Regions from separate parts of the Cohnella hongkongensis genome, predicted to be linked through region 1. Evidence: predicted binding sites of a transcription regulator. Region 1 holds the regulator's gene; the other holds the start of a gene.
The links. Region 1 encodes NrdR, which represses ribonucleotide reductase genes. Its sites were predicted from a motif close to AACACNATATATNGTGTT; they were not measured.

Region 1 (4,607 bases):
GGGAAATCCGTTATGATGGCACCTGTCGCAACGCTTCTCTTGTTGTCTTTCGCGGTTAGTCTGGACGGCTTCGGCGTCGGCGTTACCTACGGCGTCAGGAAAATTAAAATACCCGTAACCTCCGTGGCGATTATTTCGATCTGTTCCGGTCTGATCCTGCTGCTCTCGATGATGGTCGGCGTCGCGATGGCGCGATGGATACCGCCTCACGGCGCTTCGGCCGTCGGAGCGGTCATTCTGATCGGCATCGGCTTGTGGGCGCTGATTCAGTTCGTTCGCAGCGGCGAACGCGATTCGCGGGACGCCGTCGCCAGAGGGAGAGCGGGAACGGAAATACCGGATCAGGCTGCGGACGCTCCCGTTCTTAAGCTGGAGCTGAAAATATTCGGATTCATCATCCAAATTTTGCGTACGCCTTCGGCGGCCGATATGGACCGGTCGGGGACGATCAGCGCCGGCGAGGCGTTCCTGCTGGGAACGGCGTTGTCGCTGGACGCTTTCGGAGCCGGAATCGGCGCAGCTCTGGTCGGATTTCCTCCGATGCTTACGGCGCTTCTGATCGCGGCGTCCAGCGGGCTGTTTCTCTGGTTCGGCACCCGATTCGGCCTGTGGGCTTCCCGCTGGCGCTGGGTGAAGCAGCTGTCGATGCTGCCCGGCATCATTCTGATCGCGATGGGGATATTCAAATTGTTTGCGTAGAGGACGGCGAGCTCCTCCGGAGAACGTCCTCTAGGAAGAGGGACTTATGAATATAGGATTAACGGGGGGCATCGCCACCGGCAAAAGCACGGTCGCCAAGCTGCTGACGGAGCGGGGCGCGATATTGATCGATCTGGACCGGATCGCCCGGGAAGTCGTGGAGCCCGGGCAACCGGCTTTGCATGCCATCGCGGAGCGGTTCGGACAAGCTGTGCTGCAGCCGGACGGCTCCCTCGACCGCAAGAAGCTCGGGGCCATCGTATTCTCGGACCGGGCAGAGCGCAAAGCGCTAGAAGCGATTACGCACCCGGCGATCCGCGCCGTCATGAAGGAACGGATGGCCCGCTATGAGCGGGACGATCCGGCCAGGCTGGTCGTCGTCGACGTTCCGCTCCTGTACGAATCGAAGCTGGAGAGCCATTTCGAACAGGTGATGCTCGTCTATGCGCCTCGAGAGACGCAGCTGCTGCGTCTCATCCGGCGCGACGGGCTAACCCGGGAGGAGGCCGATCAGCGGCTCTCCGCCCAAATGGACATCGAGGAGAAGAAACGGCTCGCGGACATCGTTATCGATAACGGCGGGACGCCGGAGGAGACGGAGAAGCAGGTTAATCGTTACTGGCGGGAAAAGGGGTTCGGATGAAGAAAAGACGCAAACGCTTTATTCTTTTCCTGGTCCTGATCGTGCTCGCCGCTCTGTTTATACGGTCGGACTGGCTCGGCAAATGGATTTATCCGATATCTTACCAGGATGAGATCAAGATAAACGCGAAACATTACGAGCTGGATCCGCTTCTGATCGCGGCGATCATTCGCGTCGAGTCGAACTACAGGCTGACGGCCGTATCCCGAAAGGGAGCGATGGGCATTATGCAGATTATGCCGGACACGGCGGAATGGATTCTGAAGCAGGGAGACTTCGGCGATATTACCGTCAAGGACGCGGGAACGCAGGCGAATGCCGGCATCGCCCTGGGCTCGTGGTATGTGAAGGAGCTGCAGCGCCAATTCGGCGGCGATCTGGTTAAATCGCTGGCCGCGTACAATGCGGGACCCGGCAAGGTCCGATCCTGGCTCGAACAGGGCGTATGGGACGGCGGGGAACAAACGATTAGCGATATTCCTTATGGAGAGACTAGACATTACGTCCAGCGTGTGTTGTATTATTATAAGAAGTATCAGGACATATACGAGACGTTATAATCTGAAAAGGAAGCCCTGAAGCGTTTCTTTCGCTTCAAAGCTTCCCGATAATGGAGTGCTTCAGTCGATAACCGTCGTCGGATTAACGGCCTGCCAGCTGTTGCTCGGCGATCTGCACGAGACGGCGGGTAATGTGACCCCCGATGGAACCGTTGTCCTTCGTCGTCATGTTACCTTGGTAACCGTCTTGCGGGATGGCAATGCCAAGCTCCTGGGCCGCTTCATATTTCAGTTGATTCAGGCCTTGATTCGCTTGGGGAACGAGCAGCTGGTTGCTGTTGTTGTTTTGTCCGGCCATGTGTGTTCACCTCCTTGCGGTTGGTAACTGTATTATGTGCTTTATTCTACCGTTCATGTAAGGGAAGGCTTGGAAAATCTAACGGATTCGAAGGAGGCGAGATCGACGACATGAAATGCCCTTATTGCGATTACAGCGGAACGAAGGTGCTGGACTCCCGTCCGGCCAACGACAACAAATCGATTCGCCGCCGGCGGGAGTGCGAGAAGTGCAGCCGTCGGTTCACGACTTTCGAGACGGTCGAGGAAACGCCGCTGATGGTCATCAAGAAGGACGGGAGCCGCGAGGAATTCAGCCGGGATAAGGTGCTGCGCGGCTTGCTGAGAGCTTGCGAGAAACGGCCGGTCTCCGTCGGCCAGCTCGAGGTCATCGTCTCCGACGTGGAGCGGGAGATTCGGAATACCGCCACGGCCGAGGTCGAGAGCCGAATCATCGGCGAGCTTCTGATGGAGCATATTTATCCGGTCGATGAGGTCGCCTACGTTCGCTTCGCATCCGTTTACCGCCAATTCAAGGATATTAACATGTTCCTGAAAGAGCTGAACACGTTGATGAGTAAGCACGGGATTTGAAATCGCTGCCGAATTTATTCGGCAGTTTTTTTTGTTGTATAATACAACGTACATCTTCATGAAAGACAAGCGAGGCGATGCAACATTGTTCAGACGTTGGCATGATGTTTCTTTTCAGAGCAAGCTGCTGCTGATTTTTTTTCTGCTCGGGCTTATCCCTTCCGTCTCGATCGGTACGATCGCGTACTTTAAGTCGGTGAATACGCTGGAGGAGCGGCTGACTACGGATTTGGACGTCATTACCAGACAATTGAACGCCGCCATTGAACGGGTAGTCGAGGACGTCGACCGCTTCAGCATTTTTCCTTATTTTACGCCGGAAATCTTTCGCATATTGAATCAGCCGTACGTCCCTCGCGAGCAATGGGGGTATCAGGAGATCGATACGGAGCAGAAATTCGCCGAACTGCTGGCGACTTACCCGTCCATCTTCTCCACGATCGAGGGGTTGATTTTCTACAGCGCGAGCGGAAATACTTACGGTTACCGAGTAAGCAACCGTTCGTCGATCAACGAGCGCGTCAGTCCGGAGAAGGAAGAGTGGTATCAGGAGGCCATCCGCAGCAATGGCGGCGTCGTCATTTCCAGCCTGAGGACGGAGACCCAGTTCAACAGCGCTCCCTTCCCTACGATTACGGCGGCCAGAATGCTCGTTGACGAGGATTTTCGCCCGGCCGGGGTCATGGTCATCGATATTCGTCCGGAGTTTATCGATAAAATCGTACGTTCGGTTCGGTTGGAAAATATGCACGTCATCGTGACCGACAAGGACGGACAGCTGATTTATTCGAGCAGTCCCGTCGGTGCGGACCAACTGTCGGCGCTGCGCGGCGTCAAAGCCGAGGAGGACAGGCTGAGCCGGGGATGGCTGACGCTGGAGGCGGCCGGCACGGAGCTGGAGAAGAGCGGCGTGTGGGCGCACAGCTCCTATCTCGGCTGGACCAGCTATGTGCTGGTCGAACGCAATGAGCTGCTCAAGGAAGCGAACGAGATTAGAGATTTCACGGTTACTCTTGTCGTCATTCTCGTCATTCTGGCGAGTCTGGTATCCATTCTGCTCGCGCGCAGGCTGTCCAAGCCGATTCGCGGCCTGATTCGCTCGATGCGGCTCGTGGAGCGGGGGCTGTTCGCGGCGCCGAACGTCACGACGGGCCGCGATGAGATCGGCCAGTTGTACATCAGCTATGTCCGCATGGTCGGCAGGCTCGACAAGCTGGTCCATTCGATCGAGGTGAAGGAGGAGCAGAAGCGGGAGGCGGAGCTGAACGCGCTGCGGGCGCGGATTACGCCTCATTTTCTCTACAACACGATTCATTCCATCCGAATGCTGGCGGAGCTGCAGCAGGCGGATCGGATCGCCAGGCTGCTCAAGTCGTTGAACAAGCTTTTGCATGCCAATATGAAGCTGGATCGGGACAAAGTCACTTTGGAGGCGGAAACCGATTTTCTAAGAAATTACGTCAGGCTGATGGAGCTGCGATATGCCAATCGCTTTAAGGTGAATTGGCGGATAGAGGTCGGCGCGTTCAAGGCGCTTGTACCGCCGATGATTTTGCAGCCGCTTGTGGAGAACGCGATTTTTCACGGTTCCAAGGGCAAGGATGTCGTGCTGAACATTGAGGTCGGCGCCGAGTGCGACAAAGCGAAGCGCCAATTGCTTCTGTGGGTAATCGACGACGGCCGGGGCGTGGAGCCGGACAAGCTGGACGGAATGAACGGCGAAGCTGCGGAGAACGCCGAGGGAGAGCAGAGCATCGGACTGTACAATGTGCGCGACCGGATTCGTTTCCGCTATGGCGCTTCCTACGGGGTCAAGGTGAGAAGCGAAATCGGCC
Region 2 (4,607 bases), on a different contig from region 1:
ATAGGACTTCGCATGGATTTGCTCCATCATCGCCATGAAGCCGAGCACCGCTTTGCGCTGGAGGCCGTCGACATGCTCCAGTATTCTCGGCATGCCGACTCCGCCCTGCACCGTATCGAGCAGCGTCAAGCCGCCCAGCACCTTCATATACAGCTCGCGCTCCGGGTCGCTCAGGTTCATCCAATCCATTTTATCGTCCGAGAGCGGAATTTCCTCGTCCGTCCAGAACTGCATAATGTTCTGATTCCAGAACGTAATCGTAAAATCGTCGTCCGGACGATTCCAGTTAACGGCTTTTAACGCACACATAAGTTGTGACCTCCAGATTCCCGGCTCGAACGCTCGCCTCTTTATTCCTTACACCGAGCAGGTGACGCACTCTTCCACGGACAGGCGATTCGTGCGCGTATAGTAGAGAGATTTCAGGCCTTTCTTGGCCGCGTAGACGTAATAGCGGGACAGCTGACGCGTCGTAACGTCGCTGTTCACGTGGAGGACGGTCGAGATGCCCTGGTCTACGTGAGGCTGGATTTCGGCGATCAGGTCGATCACCTTGAACTGATCCATTTGATAGGCCGATTTGTAGAAGAAAATATTGTCCTTGCTCAGGAACGGCATCGGATAATACGTCGTCGAATTCGCGTACGTGCGCGTCTCGATCGGCTCGACGATCGGCATGACGCTCGAAGTCGCGTTCTGAATGTACGAGATGCTCTGTGTCGGCGCGATCGCCAGCCTGTAAGCATGGTACAGGCCGTGCTTGGCGACGTCGTCCTTCAGCTTCGCCCAATCTTCCGGCGAAGGCACCGCGATGCCTTCGAACAACATCTTCACGCGTTCCGTGACCGGACGATAATCGGTCGTCAAATAACGGTCGAAGTATGTACCCTTGGCGTATTCGGAACGCTCGAAGCCTTGGAACGCAACGCCCGTGTCTCTGGCGATTTCCATGCTCTTCTCGATGGAGTGGAAGTTCATCATCATGAAGAACGTGCGGACGAAATCGCGCGCTTCCTTGCTTTCGTACGCAATCTTGTTCTTGGCCAGGTAGCCGTGCAAATTCATCGCGCCGAGACCGACGGAATGCAGCTCGGCGTTCGCCTTGGCGACGCCCGGCGCATTGGCGACCGTCGTCATGTCGCTGACCGCTGTCAGGCCGATGATGCCCTCGTGAACCGATTCCTTGATCTTGCGCGTATCCATCACGTTGGCGATATTCAAGGAAGCGAGATTGCAGCTGATGTCTCTGCGAATCGTGTCCGGCTCGAAATAATCGCCGATCTCCGAAGTTTCCTGAAGCTGGAAAATCTCCGTGCACAGGTTCGACATTTTGATGCCGCCGATATCTTTAAGCGCATGGGCGCGATTGGCGTTGCTCTTGTTCATGATATACGGATAGCCCGATTCCAGCTGCGTCGTGGCGATCTTCACAAGCATGTCGCGCGCGCTCATAACCGCTTTCTTCTTTACCCGGCTGTCGGCGAGCAGCGTCTCGTACATCTCGTCCATGTCCATATCGTCCAGATGCTGGCCGTAGTGCTTGAATACCGTATAAGGCGCGAAGACGTACAGCGTCTCGTTTTTCTCGGCGAGCTGATAGAATTTGTCGGGGACGATCAGGCCGATCGACAACGTCTTCAGGCGAGTTTTCTCGTCCGCGTTAATCTTCTTGCTATCGAGGAACTCGATGACGTCCCAGCCGAAAATGTTGTAATAGCCTGCGCCCGAGCCCTTCCTCTGCCCCATCTGATCGGCATACGAGAAGGCGTCCTCCATCAGCTTCAGCACGGGCATAATGCCTTTCGCAGCGCCCTCTACTCCTTTGATCGTCTCGCCGCGTCCGCGAACTTTCGACAGGTTGACCGCTACGCCTCCGCCGATTTTCGACAGCTGCATACACGTTCCGATCACATAGTTAATCGAGTTGAGCGAGTCGTCCATCTCCAGCAGGAAGCAGGAAACCATCTCTCCGCGCCGACTTTTGCCCGCGTTCAGGAACGTCGGCGTCGCCGGCTGCAGCCGCTGCTCCATCATCGATGCGGTTAAAGCCCGGGCGACGTTAACGTCTCCTCTGGCCAGATGCAGCGCAACGATCGAGACGCGATCGGGGAAATGCTCCAGATATAGCGTTTTATCGTCCGTTTTGACGGCGTAGTCGGTGTAAAATTTGGAGGCGGCCATATAGGATTTGAATTGGAAGCCGTACTCGTGAGCCAATTCGTAGATCTGATCGACCTCCTCCTCGGTGTAGTGCTGGTAGACGTCCTCGTAGTAGTTGTTGTCCAGCATATAGCGGACTTTTTCTCGGTGGTTTGCGAATTTTACGCTTTTGCGGTAGACGTCCTCCATGAATTCCGCGACGGCCTCGCGATCCTTGTCCAGCTGGAAGAACCCTTCCGTATCTCTTTGCATCAGCAAGTTGTTCAGTTCAATATGCCGCAACTGCGCGCACCTCCTGTACGAATTTCTCGACGTCCTTCATCGTCCCGGACAGCTCGAACTTGTTGATGACGGGCACTCCGTACATCTCCGAGATGCGATCCGCACTCAGAGCGAATCCGTCTCCCCAGTTGCGATTGCCGCTTGCCGATACCCCGAGCAGCTTTCTATGGTTTTTCTTCAGAAAAGAAGCGACTCTCTCCGGCACTTGACCGAAGCCCGTCGTATACGTAATAAGAACGAAGGGCTGATCGAGATCCATGGATTCCTCGATTTGAACCGAAGGAAGCTTTAATTTCTCTACGAACCTCCGAACGTTACCTGTCTTGGAATCATAGGCGACCAGCATGCCATCCATTCTCCTTCCTTTGGCTTAACACAATATGTATAGTGACTTAATCAAATTTATATCAAGATATTGTGTCTGTCAATGAGAAAGTTGGCCTATTGCCAAATGCGATTTACTTGCTATTCCAGGTGCAAAAAAAAGAAAAGGATCGCCGAAGCGAGCCTCTTCCGCCGGTTCTAGGGGAGAGAAATCTAGTGGTAATTGGGCAGCGCGGGACGGTTAAGCTTCTCCAGCAGCAGCCCCTGAGCGCTGTCGCTGGGCAGCGGAGGACTGCCGAAAAAGCCCTGCATTTCGTCGCAGCGATGGGAGCGCAGAAAGTGAACCTGGCTTTTCGTCTCCACTCCCTCGGCAATGACCTGCATCTGCAAATTGTGCGCCATTGAAATAATGGCAGCGACAATCGCGGCGTCGCTCGCATCCTGCTCGATGTCCCTGACGAAGGATCGATCGATTTTAAGGCGGGCGATCGGCAAGTTTTTGAGATAGTGAAACGAGCTGTACCCTGTTCCGAAGTCGTCGATGCTAATATTGACTCCCAACTCGGTCAGCTCTTTCAAATATTGCGAGGCGCGCTCGACGTCCATCGTCATGCTCTCCGTAATCTCGAGCTCCAGATAGCGGGGGTGCAGCCCCGTCTGCCTCAATATCTCGGAAATCTTCCCTGTCAAATTGCGCTGAGAAAACTGCCGCAGAGAGAGATTAACCGATACCGGAATGCTCAGCAGCCCTTCGTCCTGCCACGCTTTGTTCTGCCTGCAAGCCTCCTCGACGACCCATTCGCCGAGCGGCACGATCAGACCGCTCTCCTCCGCCGCGGGAATAAACTCGCCGGGAGAGATCAGCCCGCGCTCGGGATGCTGCCACCGGACCAACGCCTCCATTCCGACGATTTGACCGGAAGCCAGATCGTATTGGGGCTGATAATGCAGCACGAACTCCTTGTTCTTGAGCGCCCGGTGCATCTCGTGTTGAATCGTCAGCTTCTGGATCGCGATATGATCCATATCTCCGGAGTGCAGCATATAATCGTTTTTCCCGTTCAACTTCACCCTGTGCAGTGCGGTATCGGCGCGCTTCAGCAGCGTCGCGGCGTCGTCCGCGCCTTTCGGACTGACGGAGACGCCGATGCTCACCGTCACGTGCACCGGCACTCCGTTTAATTCGAACGGCTCCTTCATGACGGACATCAGGTCGTCCAGCCGTCCGGGCACTTCTTCGGCGCTCGACAGCGCGTCCAGGCAAGCCGCAAACTCGTCCCCTTCCATCCGCGCGAGGTCGCCCGGCACGGACAGGCTGCGGCTAAGGCGCTCCGCGATCTGGAGCAGCAGCATATCGCCGAAATCCCGACCGAACGAAGCGTTGATTAATTTAAAGTGATCGACGTCAATATAACAGACGGCCAGCGGCCTTTCGAGCTCCTTGGCCAGCCGCAGCCTTTCTTCGAGCCGATTCATAAAGAACTGCCGGTTCGGCAGCCCCGTCATATCATCATAGTAAGCCATGTAGCGGATGCGCTCCAGAGAGCGCTTGCGATCGCTGATATCCTCGATGAACACAAGAATGCCAAGCGTCTTGTTCCTTCTGACCAGCGGCGAAGCATGGATGTTCAGATCAATCGCATGCCCGAGCTTGTGCATGACCTTGATTTCCATGGAGCAGGTTTCCCCGTGAAGCGTGCGCTGAAAAACAAGCCGCGTCTGCTCTCTGGAATCGTCGGCCAGGATCGTCTCGAAAGACCTGCCGTTCAGTTCGTCTTTCCCGTAACCGACCATATCAGACGGATCCCGGTTAATGTCCATGAACCGCCCGTGCCGATCGA

Region 2: the regulator NrdR is predicted to act here: its motif matches at 2,815-2,832, upstream of nrdI (class Ib ribonucleoside-diphosphate reductase assembly flavoprotein NrdI).

Annotation. Positions count from the first base shown of each region.
Region 1 is NZ_JBHSEP010000001.1:310,396-315,002, reverse strand. It holds gene ytaF (sporulation membrane protein YtaF) at 16-699, shown strand; gene coaE (dephospho-CoA kinase) at 746-1,342, shown strand; gene ACFO3S_RS01420 (lytic transglycosylase domain-containing protein) at 1,339-1,902, shown strand; gene ACFO3S_RS01415 (small, acid-soluble spore protein, alpha/beta type) at 1,985-2,200, opposite strand; gene nrdR (transcriptional regulator NrdR) at 2,311-2,772, shown strand; gene ACFO3S_RS01405 (cache domain-containing sensor histidine kinase) at 2,858-4,607, shown strand, end outside.
Region 2 is NZ_JBHSEP010000016.1:130,206-134,812, forward strand. It holds gene nrdF (class 1b ribonucleoside-diphosphate reductase subunit beta) at 1-309, opposite strand, end outside; gene nrdE (class 1b ribonucleoside-diphosphate reductase subunit alpha) at 358-2,442, opposite strand; gene nrdI (class Ib ribonucleoside-diphosphate reductase assembly flavoprotein NrdI) at 2,429-2,788, opposite strand; gene ACFO3S_RS19755 (putative bifunctional diguanylate cyclase/phosphodiesterase) at 2,980-4,607, opposite strand, start outside.